DNA from 4 places in the Arthrobacter sp. Rue61a genome. Region 4 is predicted to be linked to each of the others. Evidence: predicted binding sites of a transcription regulator. Region 4 holds the regulator's gene; each other region holds the start of a gene.
The links. The regulator Rex, encoded in region 4, represses fermentation and respiration genes when NADH is low (regulators of the CRP and FNR family bind a similar motif). The targets are predictions, from matches to a motif close to CTTGTGAANNNNTTCACAAG.
Positions count from the first base shown of each region.

Region 1: ARUE_RS12845 (glyceraldehyde-3-phosphate dehydrogenase) is a predicted target of Rex. The motif match lies at 1,941-1,960, and genes of this name have one in related genera.
Region 2: ARUE_RS01860 (ALF repeat-containing protein) is a predicted target of Rex. The motif match lies at 2,200-2,219, and genes of this name have one in related genera.
Region 3: ARUE_RS03530 (queuosine precursor transporter) is a predicted target of Rex. The motif match lies at 1,770-1,789, and genes of this name have one in related genera.

Region 1 is NC_018531.1:2,825,418-2,829,756, reverse strand. Features, by position in the region: gene ARUE_RS12855 (zinc ribbon domain-containing protein) at 1-680, shown strand, start outside; gene ARUE_RS12850 (YaaA family protein) at 705-1,469, opposite strand; RNA gene rnpB (RNase P RNA component class A) at 1,527-1,918, shown strand; gene ARUE_RS12845 (glyceraldehyde-3-phosphate dehydrogenase) at 2,182-3,669, shown strand; gene ARUE_RS12840 (hypothetical protein) at 3,743-3,952, shown strand; gene ARUE_RS12835 (HNH endonuclease family protein) at 4,075-4,339, shown strand, end outside.
Region 2 is NC_018531.1:379,750-384,088, reverse strand. Features, by position in the region: gene ARUE_RS01860 (ALF repeat-containing protein) at 1-2,021, opposite strand, end outside; gene ARUE_RS01855 (amino acid permease) at 2,278-3,738, shown strand; gene ARUE_RS01850 (HNH endonuclease) at 3,735-4,339, opposite strand, start outside.
Region 3 is NC_018531.1:728,653-732,991, forward strand. Features, by position in the region: gene ARUE_RS24595 (hypothetical protein) at 1-73, opposite strand, end outside; gene ARUE_RS03520 (TIGR01777 family oxidoreductase) at 151-1,059, opposite strand; gene ARUE_RS03525 (TetR/AcrR family transcriptional regulator) at 1,056-1,718, opposite strand; gene ARUE_RS03530 (queuosine precursor transporter) at 1,969-2,679, shown strand; gene tgt (tRNA guanosine(34) transglycosylase Tgt) at 2,761-4,071, opposite strand; gene ARUE_RS03540 (SRPBCC family protein) at 4,119-4,339, opposite strand, start outside.
Region 4 is NC_018531.1:3,772,282-3,776,620, reverse strand. Features, by position in the region: gene ARUE_RS17170 (HAD family hydrolase) at 1-827, opposite strand, end outside; gene ARUE_RS17165 (glutaredoxin family protein) at 1,029-1,283, shown strand; gene ARUE_RS17160 (redox-sensing transcriptional repressor Rex) at 1,360-2,067, shown strand; gene ARUE_RS17155 (hypothetical protein) at 2,115-2,900, opposite strand; gene ARUE_RS24495 (hypothetical protein) at 3,163-3,861, opposite strand; gene ARUE_RS17145 (YceI family protein) at 4,118-4,339, opposite strand, start outside.

The sequences.
Region 1 (4,339 bases), 950 kb from region 4:
CCAAGCTCAGGTCGCTTGCCGGCCGCCGGAAGGTCCTGGAAACCGATCCACGCATCACTGACCTCACGGATGCGTTGAATGTAGCCAACGGCGAACTCGGCGCTGCCAAAATTGCCGTCCATGACGCCGAGACCGAACTTCGCAGGGCAGAAGCCGATGTGGAGCAGGTAGCAACCCGCATTGAACGGGACGAGACCCGGCTTAACAGCGGCACCGGCCTGTCCAAGGACCTGGTGGCGCTGCAGAGTGACATTGCCTCACTCAACAAGCGCCGCTCGGACCTTGAAGACGTTGAGCTCGAAATCCTGGAACGCCTGGATACATTGCGCGAGCGTCAGGCCGCTCAGCAGTCGATCGTGGACGATATCCAAGGCTCGTTCGGCAGCATCCGGGCGGAGCTGGACGAAGCCATTGCCGAGATTGCAGCCGAGGAAACGGTGGTTCGTGGACAGCGCGCCGCCTTCGCGGAATCGCTGGACGCGGGAGTACTTGCCATCTACGAGAAGACCATTGCCAAGCGCGGTGTCGGCGCAGCCCGTCTGTTCCACGGCAAGTCCGAAGGCTCCGGCATGATGCTCAGCCCCGGCGACCTTGCCGAAGTCAAAGCTGCAGCAGAGGACGAGATCGTGTTTTGCCCGGACTCAGGTGTCATCCTGGTCCGTTCGGCGGAGTGGAACTGACGCAGCCCAACGCCGGTTGGACACTCAGGTGGTGAGGATGATGTTGAGCGCGTGCGGCTTGCGGGCCGTGCCCTCAACAAGTTCCGCAGTCCAAATCTCCCGGGCAGCCTTCAGGAGCTGATCCGGGGTTGCCGGCGCTTTGCCGCGCCGGGTCAGCAGGTGGCGGCCCAGTTCGCCGCGGGTGTGTTTGGCGAAGTGACTGACAACCGTGCGCTTGCCGTTCGCTTCGTTGAAGACGTTGACGTTAACCGTCTGCGTCGCCGGGGGAGCCCAGGCAGCGGCATAGGTGCTGGAACGGCAATCCACCAAGAGTTCGCCCTCGGCGCGTGAGGCGAGGGCTGCGTTAAGCTGCGGCTTCCAGTAGGAGGCGAGGCGCCCGACGTCGGGCAATGCCGTTCCCATCGACAGCCGATAGGCGGGCACGTGGTCGCCGAAGCCTATGGCGCCCCACAGGGCGGAAACCACCAGGATGGATTCGCTCGCCTTGCGGCGTTGCGTTGGCGTCATGCTGTTGTAGCCCAAGGCGTCGTACAGGACCCCTGAATAGACCTGATGCGCGGGAGCGGCTGGTTCGGCATGCAGCCGGGTATTACGTTCGACGTCGTCCCGCAACGAGGCACCGACCCCCAGCAGCGTCAGTGCATCCTCGTGCGCGCTCACCATACCCAGTGCTTCGAGTACTTTTGCCCGGTAAGGGTTCAGTTCGGGGAAGCTGAGCGATTCCCAGTTTATGGCGGGACCGTTGGCAGCGGGGGTCTTGCCTTCGGAAGGCGGCAGCAGAATCAGCACCAGTCGATATTACCGGGGACTTTGCCTGGCCCCAACGCCGGTAGACTGGACGGCGGATGGGTCGACCAGGCGGTCGCGCGTCACGGAAGTGACTCGAGGAACGTCCGGGCTCCGAAGAGCAGGGTGGTGGGTAACGCCCACTCGGGGTAACCCGCAGGCCAGTGCCACAGAGAACAGACCGCCTGCGCGTCGTGATGTTTGCATCGCGGGGCAGCAGGTAAGGGTGAAACGGTGGTGTAAGAGACCACCAGCTCCCCGGGTGACCGGGGAGGCTAGGTAAACCCCACCCGGAGCAAGGCCAGACAGGACACGTTTGAGGGCTGCTCGCCCGAGTGTCCGGGTAGGCTGCTGGAGGGCGTCGGCAACGGCGTTCGTAGATGGATGGCCGCTACTCCCTTGCTGGTAACGGCAGGGGATGACAGAACCCGGCGTATCGGTCGACCCATCCATTTATGACTCCCGGATTTGTGCCGTGTGAGTGATTTCACGCCCTGGGGCGGCCTGCAGCCCTTCCTTCCGCCCTAGAATGGTTACTGAACGTAGATGTTCTGCCGCCGGGACTGCGTTCGCAGCCGGCGGATTTTCTTTGCTCTCGTTCAAGGCGCTGTGGGTGGACCGAAGCCCGCTGGCGCATGTGCCGCAGGATCACTCCGGGCGGCCGCTGCCATCTGCATACGAGGACGTATGTGGTTGACCCAAGGAAGGTAGTTCTGTGAGCCAGACGTCAGATTCTTGTCTTGATAAGTGGATGGGCCGGGAGGCTCTCGCCGAGGCCATGATTCCCGTGATCGGCCGGTTGTACCGGGAAAACAACGTGGTCACCAGCATCCACGGCCGGAGCCTGATCAACAAGTCCACCATGAACATCCTGAAGGCCCACCGCTTTGCGCGCCGGATGAGCAACCACGAGCTTCTGCTCGAAGAGACCGCACCGCTGCTGAATGCCCTGTCCGAGCTGGAACTCGGCGCAGCCGCCATTGACATTGCACGTTTGACCGAGAAGTTCCGGGCCGAAGGCAACGGCGCCTCGCTGGATGAGTACCTGCGTGCCGAGCTCGCCGAGATCGTGGGAAAGCGTGGCGCCGACAACCGCACCAGCACCGACGTCGTTCTCTACGGCTTCGGCCGCATCGGCCGCCTCCTGGCGCGCATCCTCATTGAAAAGGCCGGTGGCGGACACGGTCTGCGGCTCCGCGCCATCGTTGTTCGCAAGGGCGCTGAGAACGATCTGGTGAAGCGCGCCAGCCTGCTGCGCCGCGACTCCGTGCACGGTTCCTTCGAGGGCACCATCCGCGTGGACGAGGAAGCCAACACCATCACCGCCAACGGCGTGCAGGTCCAGGTCATTTACTCGGACAACCCTGCCACTGTGGACTACACCGCATATGGCATCAAGGATGCCTTGGTGGTGGACAACACCGGCCGCTGGCGCGACGCCGATGGCCTCTCCCAGCACCTGCAGAGCAAGGGCGTTGCCCGCGTCCTGTTGACGGCACCAGGCAAGGGCGACCTCAAGAACATCGTCCACGGCATCAACCACAAGGACATCTCCGATGACGACAAGATCGTCACCGCGGCATCCTGCACCACCAACGCCATCACGCCGGTGCTGAAGGCTATCAACGACAAGTTCGGCATCATTCACGGCCACGTGGAAACGGTTCACTCGTTCACCAACGACCAGAACCTGATCGATAACTTCCACAAGGGTGACCGCCGCGGCCGTTCGGCAGCACTGAACATGGTCATCACGGAGACCGGTGCCGCCAAGGCTGTAGCCAAGGCGCTGCCCGAGTTGCAGGGCAAGCTCACGGGCAACGCCATCCGCGTACCCACCCCGGATGTCTCCATGGCCATCCTGAACCTCAACCTTGAGAACGGCACTACTCGCGACGAAGTCAACGACTTCCTCCGCGAAATGTCCTTGCACTCGGACCTTCGCAAGCAAATCGACTACATCGACTCTCCCGACGTGGTGTCCACTGACTTCGTTGGCTCGCGTCGCGCCGGCATTGTTGATGGCCTCGCAACGATTTCCAACGACAAGAACCTGGTTCTTTACGTCTGGTACGACAACGAGTTCGGCTACTCCTGCCAGGTTGTGCGTGTCATGGAAGAAATGGCAGGTGTGAACCCGCCGTCCTTCCCCGCGCGTGACGTGATTGCTCCCATCGCGGTGCTTGAAGGGGCAGGAGCCTAGGCGCTCCGAACTATTGGCGGGTTTCCCGGCTGAGTCACTGGTATCAGCCGGGAAACCTGATCAAAATGGGTTCATGGAAAACGAATCAACGTTGGAACATGAGACCACGCTGGAGCACGCCCTGGACGTAGCGAAGGCCAACCACAAACAAGCCCAGAAACTTCTGGATCAAGCCATCGCAGCCAACGCGGCCGGTGACGTCACGGATCAGCGCGTTGAACAGTTGCGTGGCCTCCTTGCGGTGGCAACGGAGGACCTTCAGCGTGTAATGCGTGAGCAATAGGCCGCTGAGAAAGCCCCATGCCCGCAGTGTGACTTCTCCTACACACTGTGGATATCGGCTCTGACTGTCGGGGCCCTGTCCTACGCTCATAGGACATTGCCTGCCCCACTGGATGGAGTCTCTTGAGTACCACATGGTCTGCCTACAAGCGCGCCCGGAGAAGGTCACGTCAAGCGTGGGCCATTCTTGGACTGGCGGCCGCCACCATCGTGGCAGGGCTGTCCTGGTTTTTCACCACCGGACAATTCAGTACCGCTGAACCGTGGGCAGTCGGCCCAAGCGAAGCCCCTGTCTACAAACCCGGTTGGATGAAACCCCTTCGCGGTGCGGCGCCCGTTACCCCGGAGAGGGCAAGCGACGCCCTGGAGCGGCTCCCGGTCAAAGGGC
Region 2 (4,339 bases), 1.3 Mb from region 4:
GCCGCGGCCAGGACCAGAGCCACGATCAGCCCGATGGTCCAGCCGCTCATCCCGTTGGATGAGGCAGCCAGCGGACTGGCGGCCTCTTGCGACTGTGAATCAACCGAGGCGCCATCCTTGGCAGCTGACGCGGCCGGCGGCACTGAAATACTGGGCGCGGCCGACGCTGTGGCTGCGGGGGTTTCTACGGCTTCGGCCGGCGTACCGGCTTCGGCAAGCTCGACGGCGGGAGCGTAGTCACGCGGCCAAGGAACCACGATCGGGGCTACTCCGGTTCCCGAGTGCTGGGAGACGTCAACCTGGCCGGCTGCAGCCTGCCCGGCCTGTCCACCAGCATTGGCCGCGGCAGTTTGGCGTGCAGCTTCAGCCTGGCGGGCGGCTTCTGCGGCAGCTTCGGCCTGACGTGCGGCTTCGGCGGCTTTGGCAGCGTCGGAGGCCTTGCCGGCATCGACAGCTGCTGTATCTGCCAGGCCGGCAAGCTCGGCGATCATGGCGTCGATCGAGGCAACGTGGGCCCTTGTGGCCATGTCCCGATCAAGGGCTGCAAACTGACCAACCGTAGCGAATGCGTGCGCATCTGCCCGGCTGCCGTCCAAGGCAACATCGGCGGCTACCCGCAGTTCCAGATCTGCGGCGTCCAGTTTCTGGTAAGCGAGGATGCGGTTGTCGAGGTCCTGCGGACCAGCAAATCCGTACTCCAGGAAGTAACGGACGTCTGCGTGGCTGGCAGACTTCACGGCCTCGGTGGCAGCCTTCTGTACGTACTTGCCACCCGTGGCTTGGTATTGGAAAGCACGCTGGCGGTCGGCAACCAGTGCGGCCTCGTCCAGCTCAAAGGCAGCATCGTGGCCGACGGTGACGAAGTCCTTGATTGCAGCATCGCCACCCAGCAGCGCAGCCTCCGCGGCTTTCCGAACCTCAGGCGTACCCACCAATGCGAGATCCAAGGTGGCCTGGCGGGCATCATTGATCAGCGCGTCGAGGTCGGCACCGGGCGCCGTCAGGGTTGTGAGAAGCCCGGGAAGCTCTTTGGCTGCTTTTCCAAAAGCTTCTTGAAACGGCTTCTTAGCGGTCATGCTTGCACCGTCGATGATGGCACGCGGAACGGCCTGTGTGGTCTGGAATTTCCAGTCGGCCATCAATCGGGCCGTGTCTGCTTCCCTCGCAGCTGATGCTGTGTTTTTGGCCTTCTCCACGGCGGCCTTCGCGCGATCAGCGACCGCAACGGTGCCGTTGGGATTGGCTGCGATGTCTGACTTGATTTGTTGGAGCAGCCCGGTCACTGTTGCCGTCTCTGAATCGCGATCGGCAGCAACAAACTGGCCGTAACGAAGGAAAGTAGCGAGGACCTCCGGATCATAGGTGTCCAGAGCCGCTTGGGCTCCGAGAGTGACACCGGCGATGGGCGAATTTGTCAGGTGTGTGACAGCCTCCCGGTCCTGGCCCTGAGCAGTCTTACGCCAGCCCTCGAGAACGAATCCCTCGATAGCCTCAGCGCCTTGATCCAAGCTCTTGGAAGCAGCCATGCGGACGGGACCTTCGTAGTTGAGGAACCAGCTTGTAGCGATCCGCAAATCAAGTTCCCAGGATTTGGCCCAACCGCTCGACAGGAAGCTATCAATCACAGCGGGGTCATTCGTGGCCAGTACCCGGACCGCGCTCTCCCTGACGTTCTCGCTTCCCCGCGTCGTCAGCTCGGTAACCAGCTGCTTGCGGTCCGCGGCCAGCGTAACGTCCTGTCCGCCGTCGAGAAATGTCTGCAGCGCCTCCGGCCCGCCCACAAGAGCCGCAGCAGCGGCGGCACGGGTTGCAGGGCCGCCCGCCTTCCACAGCTCAACGACGCCGGCAGTATCAGTCGCCCGCTCCACGAACGGGACAGGAGCCTGAGCGGCGTGCGGAACTTCAAAAGCTGGAATTTCGTAGGCCTGAGCGGGAGCAGCGAGGAGCAAAGAAGCCCCAGCTACAACGGCAACAAGGGCAGCAGTAACACGGCGCCGGGCAGTGCGGAATGCAGAGTTCAAGAGTCCCCCAAGTAACGGATGCGATGGCAGCGCGGAGTTCAATGGGGGCGACGCGGATGCGAGGGATGCCTGACCGGTGACGAGCTGTCCGCGGTCATCATATCCGACCGGAGACTATGACTTTTACCACGGTGAAAATCGACGCCACTGGACTGTCTGCGATCAAAGACACCAAAGCCCCGTGAGTCCCATCACAAGGCGCCCAAAAGTGATCTGCTGGATAGCGATCCCCTCCCAAAGACGAGAAGGTTTTACTATGCAACAAACCAAGCTGGCTGTGGAGAGCTCTGTCCTCCAAGCCGCGGGTACGGCGCTCAGCCGAGGCCTCAACGTCCGTCACATTCGCTTCATGGCGCTCGGATCTGCGATCGGCACCGGCCTTTTCTACGGCTCCGCCTCCGCCATCCAGAAAGCCGGCCCCGCCGTCCTGCTGGCCTACATCATCGGCGGCGCGGCCGTGTTCATGGTGATGCGAGCACTGGGCGAAATGGCTGTCCGACACCCCGTGTCGGGCTCCTTCGGCCAGTACGCGTCCAAGTATCTGGGACCGTTCGCGGGCTTTGTGACCGGTTGGACTTATGTGTTCGAGATGGCGATCGTGGCCATCGCCGATGTCACAGCCTTCAGTATCTATATGGGCTTTTGGTTCCCACAGGTGGACAGATGGATCTGGGTGCTCGCGATCATCCTGTTTCTGGGCGCCATGAACCTGCTCAGCGTGAAGGTGTTCGGCGAGCTCGAGTTCTGGTTCTCGCTGATCAAGGTGGTGGCGATTATCGCCATGATCGTCGGCGGTGCTGCGATCGTCGTGTTCGGCTTCCAAACGGGCGACGGCGGTGGCGTGGCACCGGGACTCGGGAACCTCGTGAATCACGGCGGTTTGTTCCCCAATGGTTTCGAGGGGCTCCTGGCCGCGTTCGCCGTCGTGATGTTTGCCTTTGGCGGGATCGAGACGATCGGTATCACGGCGGGCGAGGCCACGAACCCCAAGAAGGTCATCCCTCAAGCAGTTAATACTGTGCCCGTCCGCGTTTTGTTGTTCTACGTACTGACTTTGGGCGTGCTGATGAGCATCTTCCCGTGGAATGAAATCGGCAGCAGCGGCAGTCCGTTCGTGCAGATCTTCGATGGTTTGGGCATCCCGGCCGCCCCGCATATCCTCAACGCCGTGGTCATTACCGCCGCGCTCTCGGCGATCAACAGCGACATCTTCGGTGCTGGCCGCATCCTGTTCGGACTGGCCCAGCAGGGACACGCGCCCAAGAGCTTCAGCAAAATCTCCCGGCATGGTGTTCCGTGGATGACCGTGGTGATGATGGGCGGGATCCTGCTGGTGGGCGTCGTATTGAACGCTGTCATTCCGGAGGACGTGTTCGTGCTCATTGCCTCGATCGCTACCTTCGCCACCGTGTGGGTTTGGGTGATGATCCTCGCTTCGCACGTCGCCATGAAGCGGGAGATCAAGCGCAAGGGCCTGCCGGCGTCGGAATTCGGTTCGCCTCTGTGGCCTGTTGCGTCCATTCTCACCATGGCGTTCATGGCCATGGTGATCGTGATCCTGGGCGTCTTCGAGGACACGCGTGTTGCCTTGTACGTTGGCGGAACCTGGCTGGTGCTGCTGTTCGTGGCCTACAAGCTGTGGGTCCGCGGTGGCGGTTTGCTCAGGGCAGAGCTGGTGGACGAGACGGCCGCCCTACCGGTGGTGAAGGCACGTTAGTTTCTGAGGCGCGTGGACTTGTGCCCCGGCAGCGGTGGCGCTTTGGATTTGTAGCTATGCCCGGTGGGAGTGCTGACACGGATCGTGTGCACGTCACCGGGCATGCTCTTTGCGGTCCAGCCCGGATTCTCCTTGGTGTGGTTGCAGGCTTCGCAAAGCCCGGCCCCATTGTTGAGGTGGGTGCTGCCTTCTGAATGCCAGGGAATGACGTGGTCGATGTGCCGGATGGGCGCGTCACAATACGGGGTACGGCATGTGTTGTCCCGGATGTGGATGAAGCGTCTCAACTTTTGGGGGAAGAACCGTGCTTTTGAGTCCATCGTCAGGAGCTCGCCGCTGCGGGGAGCTGTGTAGAGGCGGCGGAGCAGCACTCTCAATTCGCTGCGGTCCGCGGACTCCAGGTTCCAATGAAGCTGATCCTCATACCCGGATTGTTCCTCAACCAGAAGCGCCCTTGCCCATTCAGCGGGTACGATTCCGTAGCCTTCGAGCCGCGCGGGCTCGGGGTCCCCTTGAAAGAGCGTGCGATCGGTCATGACGAGGTTGAGGTTGATGCCCGCGACACCACCCGACGTGCCCGTAACGCGTTCGGTCAGGGTGT
Region 3 (4,339 bases), 1.7 Mb from region 4:
AACGCCAGCCTCCGGTTGGGCGTTTTGTTGCCAGCGCGTACTCATCTTCGTCGGTCCATGGTTCCTGGCTCACGATTACCTCCGAGTGATGTGAGAGAGCGTTCGGCTGAAGGGGCGGTTAGGTGAGAGATGGTTTGGCTGAAGGGGCGGTTATGTGAGAGAGCGTGTGGGGTTCGCGATCTGGTTGAGGGCGCCTGCCAACGACGGGTACTCAAACGTGAAGCCGGCATCGAGCAGTTTTCGGGGCTCCACCCATCTGCTCTTCAGCACCAACTCCGTTTGCGTACGGATCAGAACGGCTCCGGCCTCAAGCAGCCACGCTGGCGTCGGGATGCCAAAGGGGACACCCATGCTCCGTCGAACCAGGGCCATCAGCTCCCGGTTGTCCACGGGGTAGGGCGACGCTGCGTTCACCGGACCCGTCACTCCGGGATCCGCGTGGATAAACACCACCGCCCGGAACAAGTCCTCCACATGGATCCAGCTGAACTTTTGCGTGCCCGGGCCCATGTGTCCACCCAGGCCAAGCCGGGCCAGGTTACGGAGGGGGCTCATGACCCCGCCGGCCCCCAACACGATCGCAATGCGCAGCGGCACCTTCCGCGTAGCCGGCACAACAGCAGCCGCTAACTCATCCTCCCAAGCCCGGGCTACGTCCACGGAGAACCCGCTGCCCAATTCGCCCGAGACCTCCGACTGTGGGTGATCTTCGGCGTGCCGGTAGATGGTTCCAGTACTCGAGTTGATCCACGTCCGGGGCGGTTCGGCGCAGGCAGCCACAGCCCGGCCCAATGCACGTGTGGTCAGAACGCGGGAGTCCAGAATCTCCCGCCGGTGCTTCTCGTCGTAGCGGCAATTCACAGACCGTCCGGCGAGGTTCACCAGCAGCTCGGCGCCGTCCAGCACTTTGGTGATGGCGCCGTCGTCGTGCCATTGCGCGTCCGCCGAGGCGTCCCGCCCAACGGTCCGGACCTGCCACCCCTCGGCAATGAACCGCTGCTTGAAGTAGCCTCCAATGAAGCCGGAAGCACCCGCGATCACCACCGTCCGCGACATCATGACTCTTCCTTGACACTGCGCACGAGCCCCAGGACGTCGTCGAACACCTTGCTGACACCGGGAATCTTCGCCAGCGACAGGCCGCGCGCCACCAGCGGGGCAGCGCCGTCGATAAGTTTTCGTGTCCGGCGCTGGTCCTCGGATTTGTCGTAAACCCAGAACAGCGCGACGCCCATGTACGCCAACCACAGCAGCTCAGGCAGGTCGCCGCGCAGTTTCTTGGCGACGGCGGGAGAGGAACCTTCGACGGCGGAACGGAAGATCGCGAGGGAAGCCTCGCGGGCGGCGGTGGACGCCGCGCCGAACGGATTGACGGGCGACGACGGCCGGATCGCCGTCGCGATGAAATCGGAACCGAACTGGTGGTACGGCGCCATGACGTCGACGCCGGTGTGGAGCACTGCTTTCAGGCGCCCCGCGAGATCCTGAACCCCTTCGAGGGCCTGCGCCGCAACCACGGCGTGCTCATCCTGGACTTGGATGTACAGCTCCTGGACCAGCTCGTCCTTGGAAGCGAAGTAGTAGTAGGCGTTGCCGACCGAGACTCCGGCCTCCTGTGCAATGGCGCGCATGGTGGTCTTTTCGAAGCCGACTTCGCGGAACATCTTCAGCGCAACATCGGCCACCAATTGCCGGGTCTGTTCACTCTTTGCTGCCACCAGCTGCTCCTTGCGTGAATTTTGAACGTGTTCAAGAACGAGTATGTCACTTTTCTGAACGTGTTCAAAACGGCGACGGGATGGTGGGAGGTGAGAGAGGGCTGCTCGGAAGCGCGCGGGATGTGAGAGAGGGTCCGTGGTGGGAGAATGGAACCGGTGCCGGGCCCGATGCCCCACCAACCACAGTGCTAATACAGCGGGGCAACCTCACTATGGGGGCCTGCGCGAACCACTACGAAATGGATGACCCATGCCCTCGCCCTCCGGCTCCAGTACTTTGAGCAAGCCCGCTCCGCGCTTCGCTTCGATCGGCTCCCCGTATTTCGGCATCATGCTGGCCATCATGGCCGTGGTGCTGATCCTGTCCAACATCGGCGCGTCCAAGGGCGTCGTGCTTGGCCCGATCATCACTGACGGCGGGTTCTTCCTGTTCCCGCTCGCCTACATTCTGGGCGACGTCATGAGTGAGGTCTACGGCTTCAAGGTGGCGCGCAAGGCCATCATCACCTCGTTCGCGCTCTCGGTGTTCGCATCCCTTTGCTACTGGATCATCATCGTGCTGCCCGGCTTCAATGACGAGTATGGAACCGCCAAGCAGGCTGCCATCGAAGGTGCCTTGGGCCCGGTTCCGCTGATCGTCCTCGGTTCGCTGCTCGCTTTCCTGGCCGGGCAGACCATCAACTCCTGGATCCTGGTGAAGATGAAGGCCCGCACCGGCGAGAAGTCACTGTGGGCGCGCCTGATGGGCTCATCGGTGGTGGGTGAATTCGTGGACACCCTGATCTTCTGCAGCATCGCGGCGTCGGTCATTGGCATCACGGACTTCGGCTCGTTCCTGAACTACGTCCTGGTGGGCTTCGTCTACAAGACCGCCGTGGAGTTCCTGTTCGTCCCGGTCACAGTGCTGGTTGTTGGCTGGATCAAGAAGCGCGAGCCGAGCTACGGAGTCGTCGCGGCGTAGGCTTTCGCCGAGTTCGCCGGAAGCGTGTGAGGTCGCCGCAAGATTCCGCACGCTCACGCATGCTTCCGGCGAACTCGACGCCTAGGAGTAGTACCGGCCCAGAGTCTCCGCCTTGAACTCAAGGAAGTCCCCGGATTCGATGGCGAGGCGGGCGTCGTCCACCATCTTCACCACAAAACGCTCGTTGTGGATGGAGATCAGGGTTGCCGAGAGCATTTCCTTGGCCTTGAACAGGTGGTGGATGTAGGCCCGCGAATAGTTCACGCAGGTGTAGCAGTCGCAGCCGTCCTGCAGGGGCCCGAAGTCGGTCTTGTACTTAGCGCCGGACAGGTTGAACCGGCCGAACGGCGTGTAGAACGCGGAGTTCCGGGCAACGCGGGTGGGGGAGACGCAGTCGAACGTGTCGGCGCCGTTCTCGACGGCCGTGAAAATGTCGTCCGGCTCCGAGATGCCCAGCAGGTGCCGGGGCTTGTCCTCGGGAAGTTCCTCGTTGCACCAGCGGACGATCGTGCCAAGGTTTTCCTTCTCCAGCGCCCCGCCGATGCCGTACCCGTCAAAGGGCATGGCGCCAAGGTCTTGGCATGCCTTGCGGCGCAGGTCCTCGTACTGGGCGCCCTGGATCACGCCGAACAGCGCCTGGTACGGCTTGCCCACACGGGATGAGGTCAAGCGAGCGTGCTCCTCCAAGCACCGCAGCGCCCACAACCGGGTCCGTTCAAGCGACTCCTCCTGATAAGCCCGTGAGTTCTGCAGCGTGGTGAGCTCGTCGAAAGCGAACATGATGTCCGCGCCGATCTGGTGCTGGACTTGCATGGAAATTTCGGGGGAGAAGCGGTGCCGATCCCCGTTGAGGTGCGATTTGAACCAGACTCCGTCGTCGTCAATGTGCGCCAGCCGCTCCTTGCCGGGCGCTACTGCGTCGTCGGGTCCTGAGCTGTCCACGTTCTTCATGTCGATGACTTTTTTGAACCCGGAGCCGAGGCTCATCACTTGGAATCCGCCCGAGTCTGTGAAGGTAGGCCCGGACCAGTTCATGAACGCGCCCAGCCCGCCCGCGGCGTCGAGGATCTCAGGTCCCGGCTGCAGGTACAGGTGGTAGGCGTTGGCCAGGACAGCCTGCGCGCCGAGCTCGGCGATCGACTCCGGCAGCACTGCCTTGACGGTTGCTTTGGTCCCGACGGCGATGAACGCGGGCGTCTGGATGGTCCCGTGCGGCGTGGTGATGGTTCCGGTGCGGCCCAGGAAAGCGCCGCCGTTGGCGTCCACCTGAGAGTCCGACGGCGAGCACGTTTCCGTCAGGCGCTTGCCCACCGAAAAGGAGAACTCGGATTGCCGTTGGGACAAACCGGGCAGCGCAGGAGAAGAAGCAGGAGCAGAAGAGGAAGCTGGCACGCTACCAAGTGTGCCAGCTTTACCGCGGGTAACTTGCCCAAAAACCTCTACGAACCGTAGTTCTCAGCCTTCCAGTTGTCCCACGAGGACCGGATGTCAGCCAACGTGTGGGCTCCCAGATCGTAGGTGGAGGCAATCACCATTGACCCGCCGTCGGGCCTTTTTTCCGGAATCGGCAGCTGCTCCGCGACGATCAGCAGTCCGTCCCCATGCTCGGCGTAGCTGTGCACGGTGAGGCCCACCTGGTGGCGGCTCTTGAACCAGACCT
Region 4 (4,339 bases):
CACAAACCATACACAGCTCCGCCGACTGTGGCGGCTTTGAGGCCAAGGGTTGCCGCACGGCGTCCCGAGCGGAAATCGTAAACCGGCCAGTTGTTCTCACGGGCGTGCCGCCGCAGCTTTGAATCCGGGTTGATGACCACGGGATGACCTACCATGGTGAGCAAAGGAATGTCGTTGGCGGAGTCACTGTAGGCCCAGCAGTGGTCCAGATCCAGACCCTCTCGATCGGCCACGAGTTGGACCGCAATTGCCTTTGCAGGTCCGTGCAGGATGTCGCCCACGAGCTTCCCTGTGTACACGCCTTCGTCCACCTCGCCCACGGTTCCCAAAGCGCCTGTCAGGCCGAGCCGGGTGGAAATAACAGTGGCGACCTCGATGGGTGTGGCCGTCACGAGCCACACCTTCCGGCCGACCCGAAGGTGTTGTTCTGCCAGCGCTTTGGTTCCCGGCCAGATCCTCGACTCGATCATTTCGTCATAGACCTCTTCGCCCAAGGCTTTGATGTCAGCCACGGTAATGCCGGCAGCAAGGGTCAGTGCAGAGTCGCGCACCGAGTGGACGTCTTCCATGTTCTCGCCGCGCATGACGAACTTGAACTGCTTCCAGGCGAACCCGGCGGCCTGGGAAAGCGTGAACGCTTTTCGTTCATACATTTTGCGCGCCACGTGGAAGAGGCTGGCGCCCTTCATCAACGTATTGTCGACGTCGAAGAATGCGGCTTCGCCAGCGTGCTTCTGCGCGATGTCCTTTTTCGCCGCGTCCTTCTGCACGGTGTCCTTCTGCACCAAGGCATCTGCGACCACGGCGGCGTTCTTCTCCTCGGGCATGCCTTGAGTCTAGTCAATCGCCGGGGCCCGCGTCGGGAACGCACGGGCGAGCGCCGAAAGGGGTGGGATGTGAGAGAGGGTTGCCGGGAAGGGGGTGGGATGTGAGAGAGGGTTGCCGGGAAGGGGGTGGGATGTGAGAGAGGGTTGCCGGGAAGGGGGTGGGATGTGAGAGAGGGTCGGTGGGGCGGTTACCTTTGAGACATGGCAATTCCCGACGTCGTCCTCCTCACCAAAGCTGACTGTCACCTCTGCACGGAGGCGCGTGCCGCCGTCGAGCGTGTCACGAAAGGCCTTGGGGTGCAGTGGACCGAACAGAAGATCGACGGCGACCCACAACTGCAGGAGCGCTTCGCAGAGGAGATTCCAGTGGTGCTGGTCAACGGCATCCAGCGCGATTTCTGGAAGATCGACGAGGAACGGCTCACCCGCACCCTGAAGAAAGTCCTGGAGGGCTGAGGGTGGGGTTACCCGCAGGTAATGGCTTTTGTTGAGTCCGGCGGGGGGTCATAGAGTGGAACAACAAAGCGACGCAATGGAGAATACCGTGACTGCGCTGGAACCGTCCCCGGAAGCCACAACCGGGGATAACGAACCTGCCACCAAGCAGATCCCGCCCGCGGCTGTGGCCCGGATGACTCTCTATTTGCGCGCGCTCAACTCTCTGCTGGCCGAAGGCGTTGAGCGGGTTTCCTCGGAAGCCTTGGCCGAGGCCTCGGGAGTCAGCTCATCCACCCTCCGCAAAGACCTTTCCTATGTGGGCTCTTACGGGACCCGCGGCGTTGGCTATGAGGTCCAGTACTTGAGCCGCCACATTGCGGCAGCCCTCGGCCTGACCCACGACTGGAAGGTCGCGATTGTGGGTGCCGGTAACCTCGGCAAAGCCCTTGCCCGGTATGGAGGCTTCGAGTCCCGGGGCTTCGACGTCGTAGCCATCTTTGATGCCGACCCCATGGTGATCGGCAACGAGGTGGGATGGTTAAGGGTCAGCGACTCCGCCGAGTTGGAGCGCGTCCTGGAACGAACCCACACCAACATGGTGGTCCTGGCGTTGCCTGCAACGGTGGCCCAAGCCGTGTGCGACCGCGTGATTGCCGCCGGGATCCGGAGCATCCTGAGCTTCGCTCCGGTGCTGCTGCAGGTCCCCCCGCACGTCAACCTCCGCAAGGTGGACATGGCAACCGAGCTGCAGATCCTTGCCTACCACGCACAACGGGCGCAGACTCCGGGCCAGGCTGTTTAGCCTTCGCCGGGTCCGCGCCCGCGTCTAATACTTGGAAGTCGGCGTGTTTAGCGGCCGTAAGGGTTCTGGTACGGGTTGCCGAACGGCTGCGCCTTACGGAAGTAAGGAGCCGACGCCGGCAGGTACAGCATGACAATTGCTGCAACACCCAGCAGGATCACGATGAGCTGCAGGATGCCGTAGGTGGGACCGAACTGGAACAGGCTGGTAAGGCCGAGGACTGACAAGGCCGCGAAGACTGTGCCTAGGATCCGTGCCCAGTTCTTGCCCTTCCGGACGGGGAAGGCAACCAAGGCGTAGAGGCCCAGTGAAAGGATCGCCCCGATGATGGCGCCGACTGCGATGGCAGCCCGGATGCCTTCAGCGGATCCCTCAGGGATCTCTGTATTCTGCTGTGCGGCCTGTTGGAACATGACATCAATGATGGGATCAGCTCCGGTGAAGGCCAAGACCAGAGAGCTGATGGCGGACAGCAGTCCGGCCGCGACGATCATCCAGAACGCGTAGTTAACCATCGGCGGGATGGTGGTGGGTCCGGGCTGCTGGCTCGGCCAGTTAGTGCCCTGGCCGTACTGCGGAGCCACAGGGGCCTGGCCGTAAGGAGAGGCCTGCTGTCCGTACTGCGGTGCAGCAGGAGACTGCTGTCCGTACTGGGGTGCAGCCGGTGACTGCTGTCCGTACTGCGGCGCAGCGGGAGACTGCTGTCCGTACTGCGGCGCGGCAGGCTGACCGTACTGAGGTGCCGGGGGCTGCGGGGCAGAAGGCTGGGTGCCCTGCTGCTCGGGCTTGTTGTCGTCACCCGGGGTTGACGGCGGGTACGGAGGGTTGCTCATGGCATTCCTTTGCTTGTTCGACTGCTGGTGCGGCCGCCGGGATCAGCAAATCGACCCTGCCCCCAGCGTGGTTTTGCTACCACCGTACCTCCCGGGTCCGACGCTGCAGACGATCACACGCTGGTATTTCCAGCTCACAGGAAAAATCATCAAATCGGCTTACGCCTTCATGATGAAAGCCGCGGGAATCCGGAGGATCCGGGCCGCGGCCTTCAGCCTGCATTACCGCCGATCACGCACGACGACGGCAGTTGGGTCAGTGCTATGCGTGGCCCTTTACTGCCTTGAACCAGAGCTGCGAATTGGGCATCCACATCAGGACGACGGCGACTGCGCTGACCAGGAAGCCGAACCAGTTGCCGCCCAGGCCCATCCCGGAACCGCCGCCACTTGCCGCTCCGAAGATGGCCAGCAGCAGCGAAACGCCGGCCAGGATGGTCAAAGCGAGGCGAGCCCATTCTTTGCCTTCCTTCATCTTCATGGCCAGGACCACCTGGGCGGCGGCAACGGCCAAAGCGAGCAGGAGGAGGATGAGCGCGATTGCCGCGATACCCGGGGCGAAGGCGAAGGCTGCGATCACGGCGAAGAATCCAATAAGCCCGAACAGCAAGCCCAGGAGTCCGGAGATCACCCAAATAAAGTAGGAAACCTTCAACTCCGTCGGTAGGCCTTGGGTCTTGAACATTCCCGAGAACCCGCCCTGAGGCATGACGTCGTTGAAACTGCGCGGTCCGTCGGTGGGCATTTCGAAGTGGAAACCAGGCTGCCCGGCTGCAGGTTGGCCGGGCCCGGGCTGGGGTGTGCCGGGTTGTGAATACTGGCCTGGTTGAGACGGTGGCTGGTAACCCTGAGGGGGTTGGTAGCCCTGCGGAGGCTGGTAACCCGCAGGAGGAACATTGCCGGGCTGCGGAGGCTGGGAGCCGGGCTGCTGTGGCTGTGGTGTTTCGTCTGGGGTACTCATGGCATCACTTTAGACCGCGGGTTGAAGGATGCATAGGAAATTCGGAGCCAACTCGCAGCTAAATGCAGGCTCTTTGCCGAACAATTGCGGGGTGACTTCCCTGCATGCGAAACGGCGCCCCCACAGCGTGAACTGTGTGGGGCGCCGTTTGGCTGCGTCGGCCACGGATCAGTCTCTTGTTCGTCGCCCTCCGCGTTGTGCGGCGGGGATGACGAACAAGGGCGGGACTCGTGAACCGGCACCAGGAGCAGCAGGACTATGCGGCAGCCGGTGCGATGAAGGCGAGCTCCAGGTTGATGACTACCTTGTCGCTGACCAGGACGCCACCGGCTTCGAGGACGGCGTTCCAGGTGAGGCCGAAGTCCTTGCGGCTGATGGTGGTTTCGCCGGAGACACCTGCGCGGGTGTTGCCGAACGGATCCACGGCTACACCGTTGAATTCGGTTTCGATGGAAACTTCCTTGGTCACGCCTTTGAT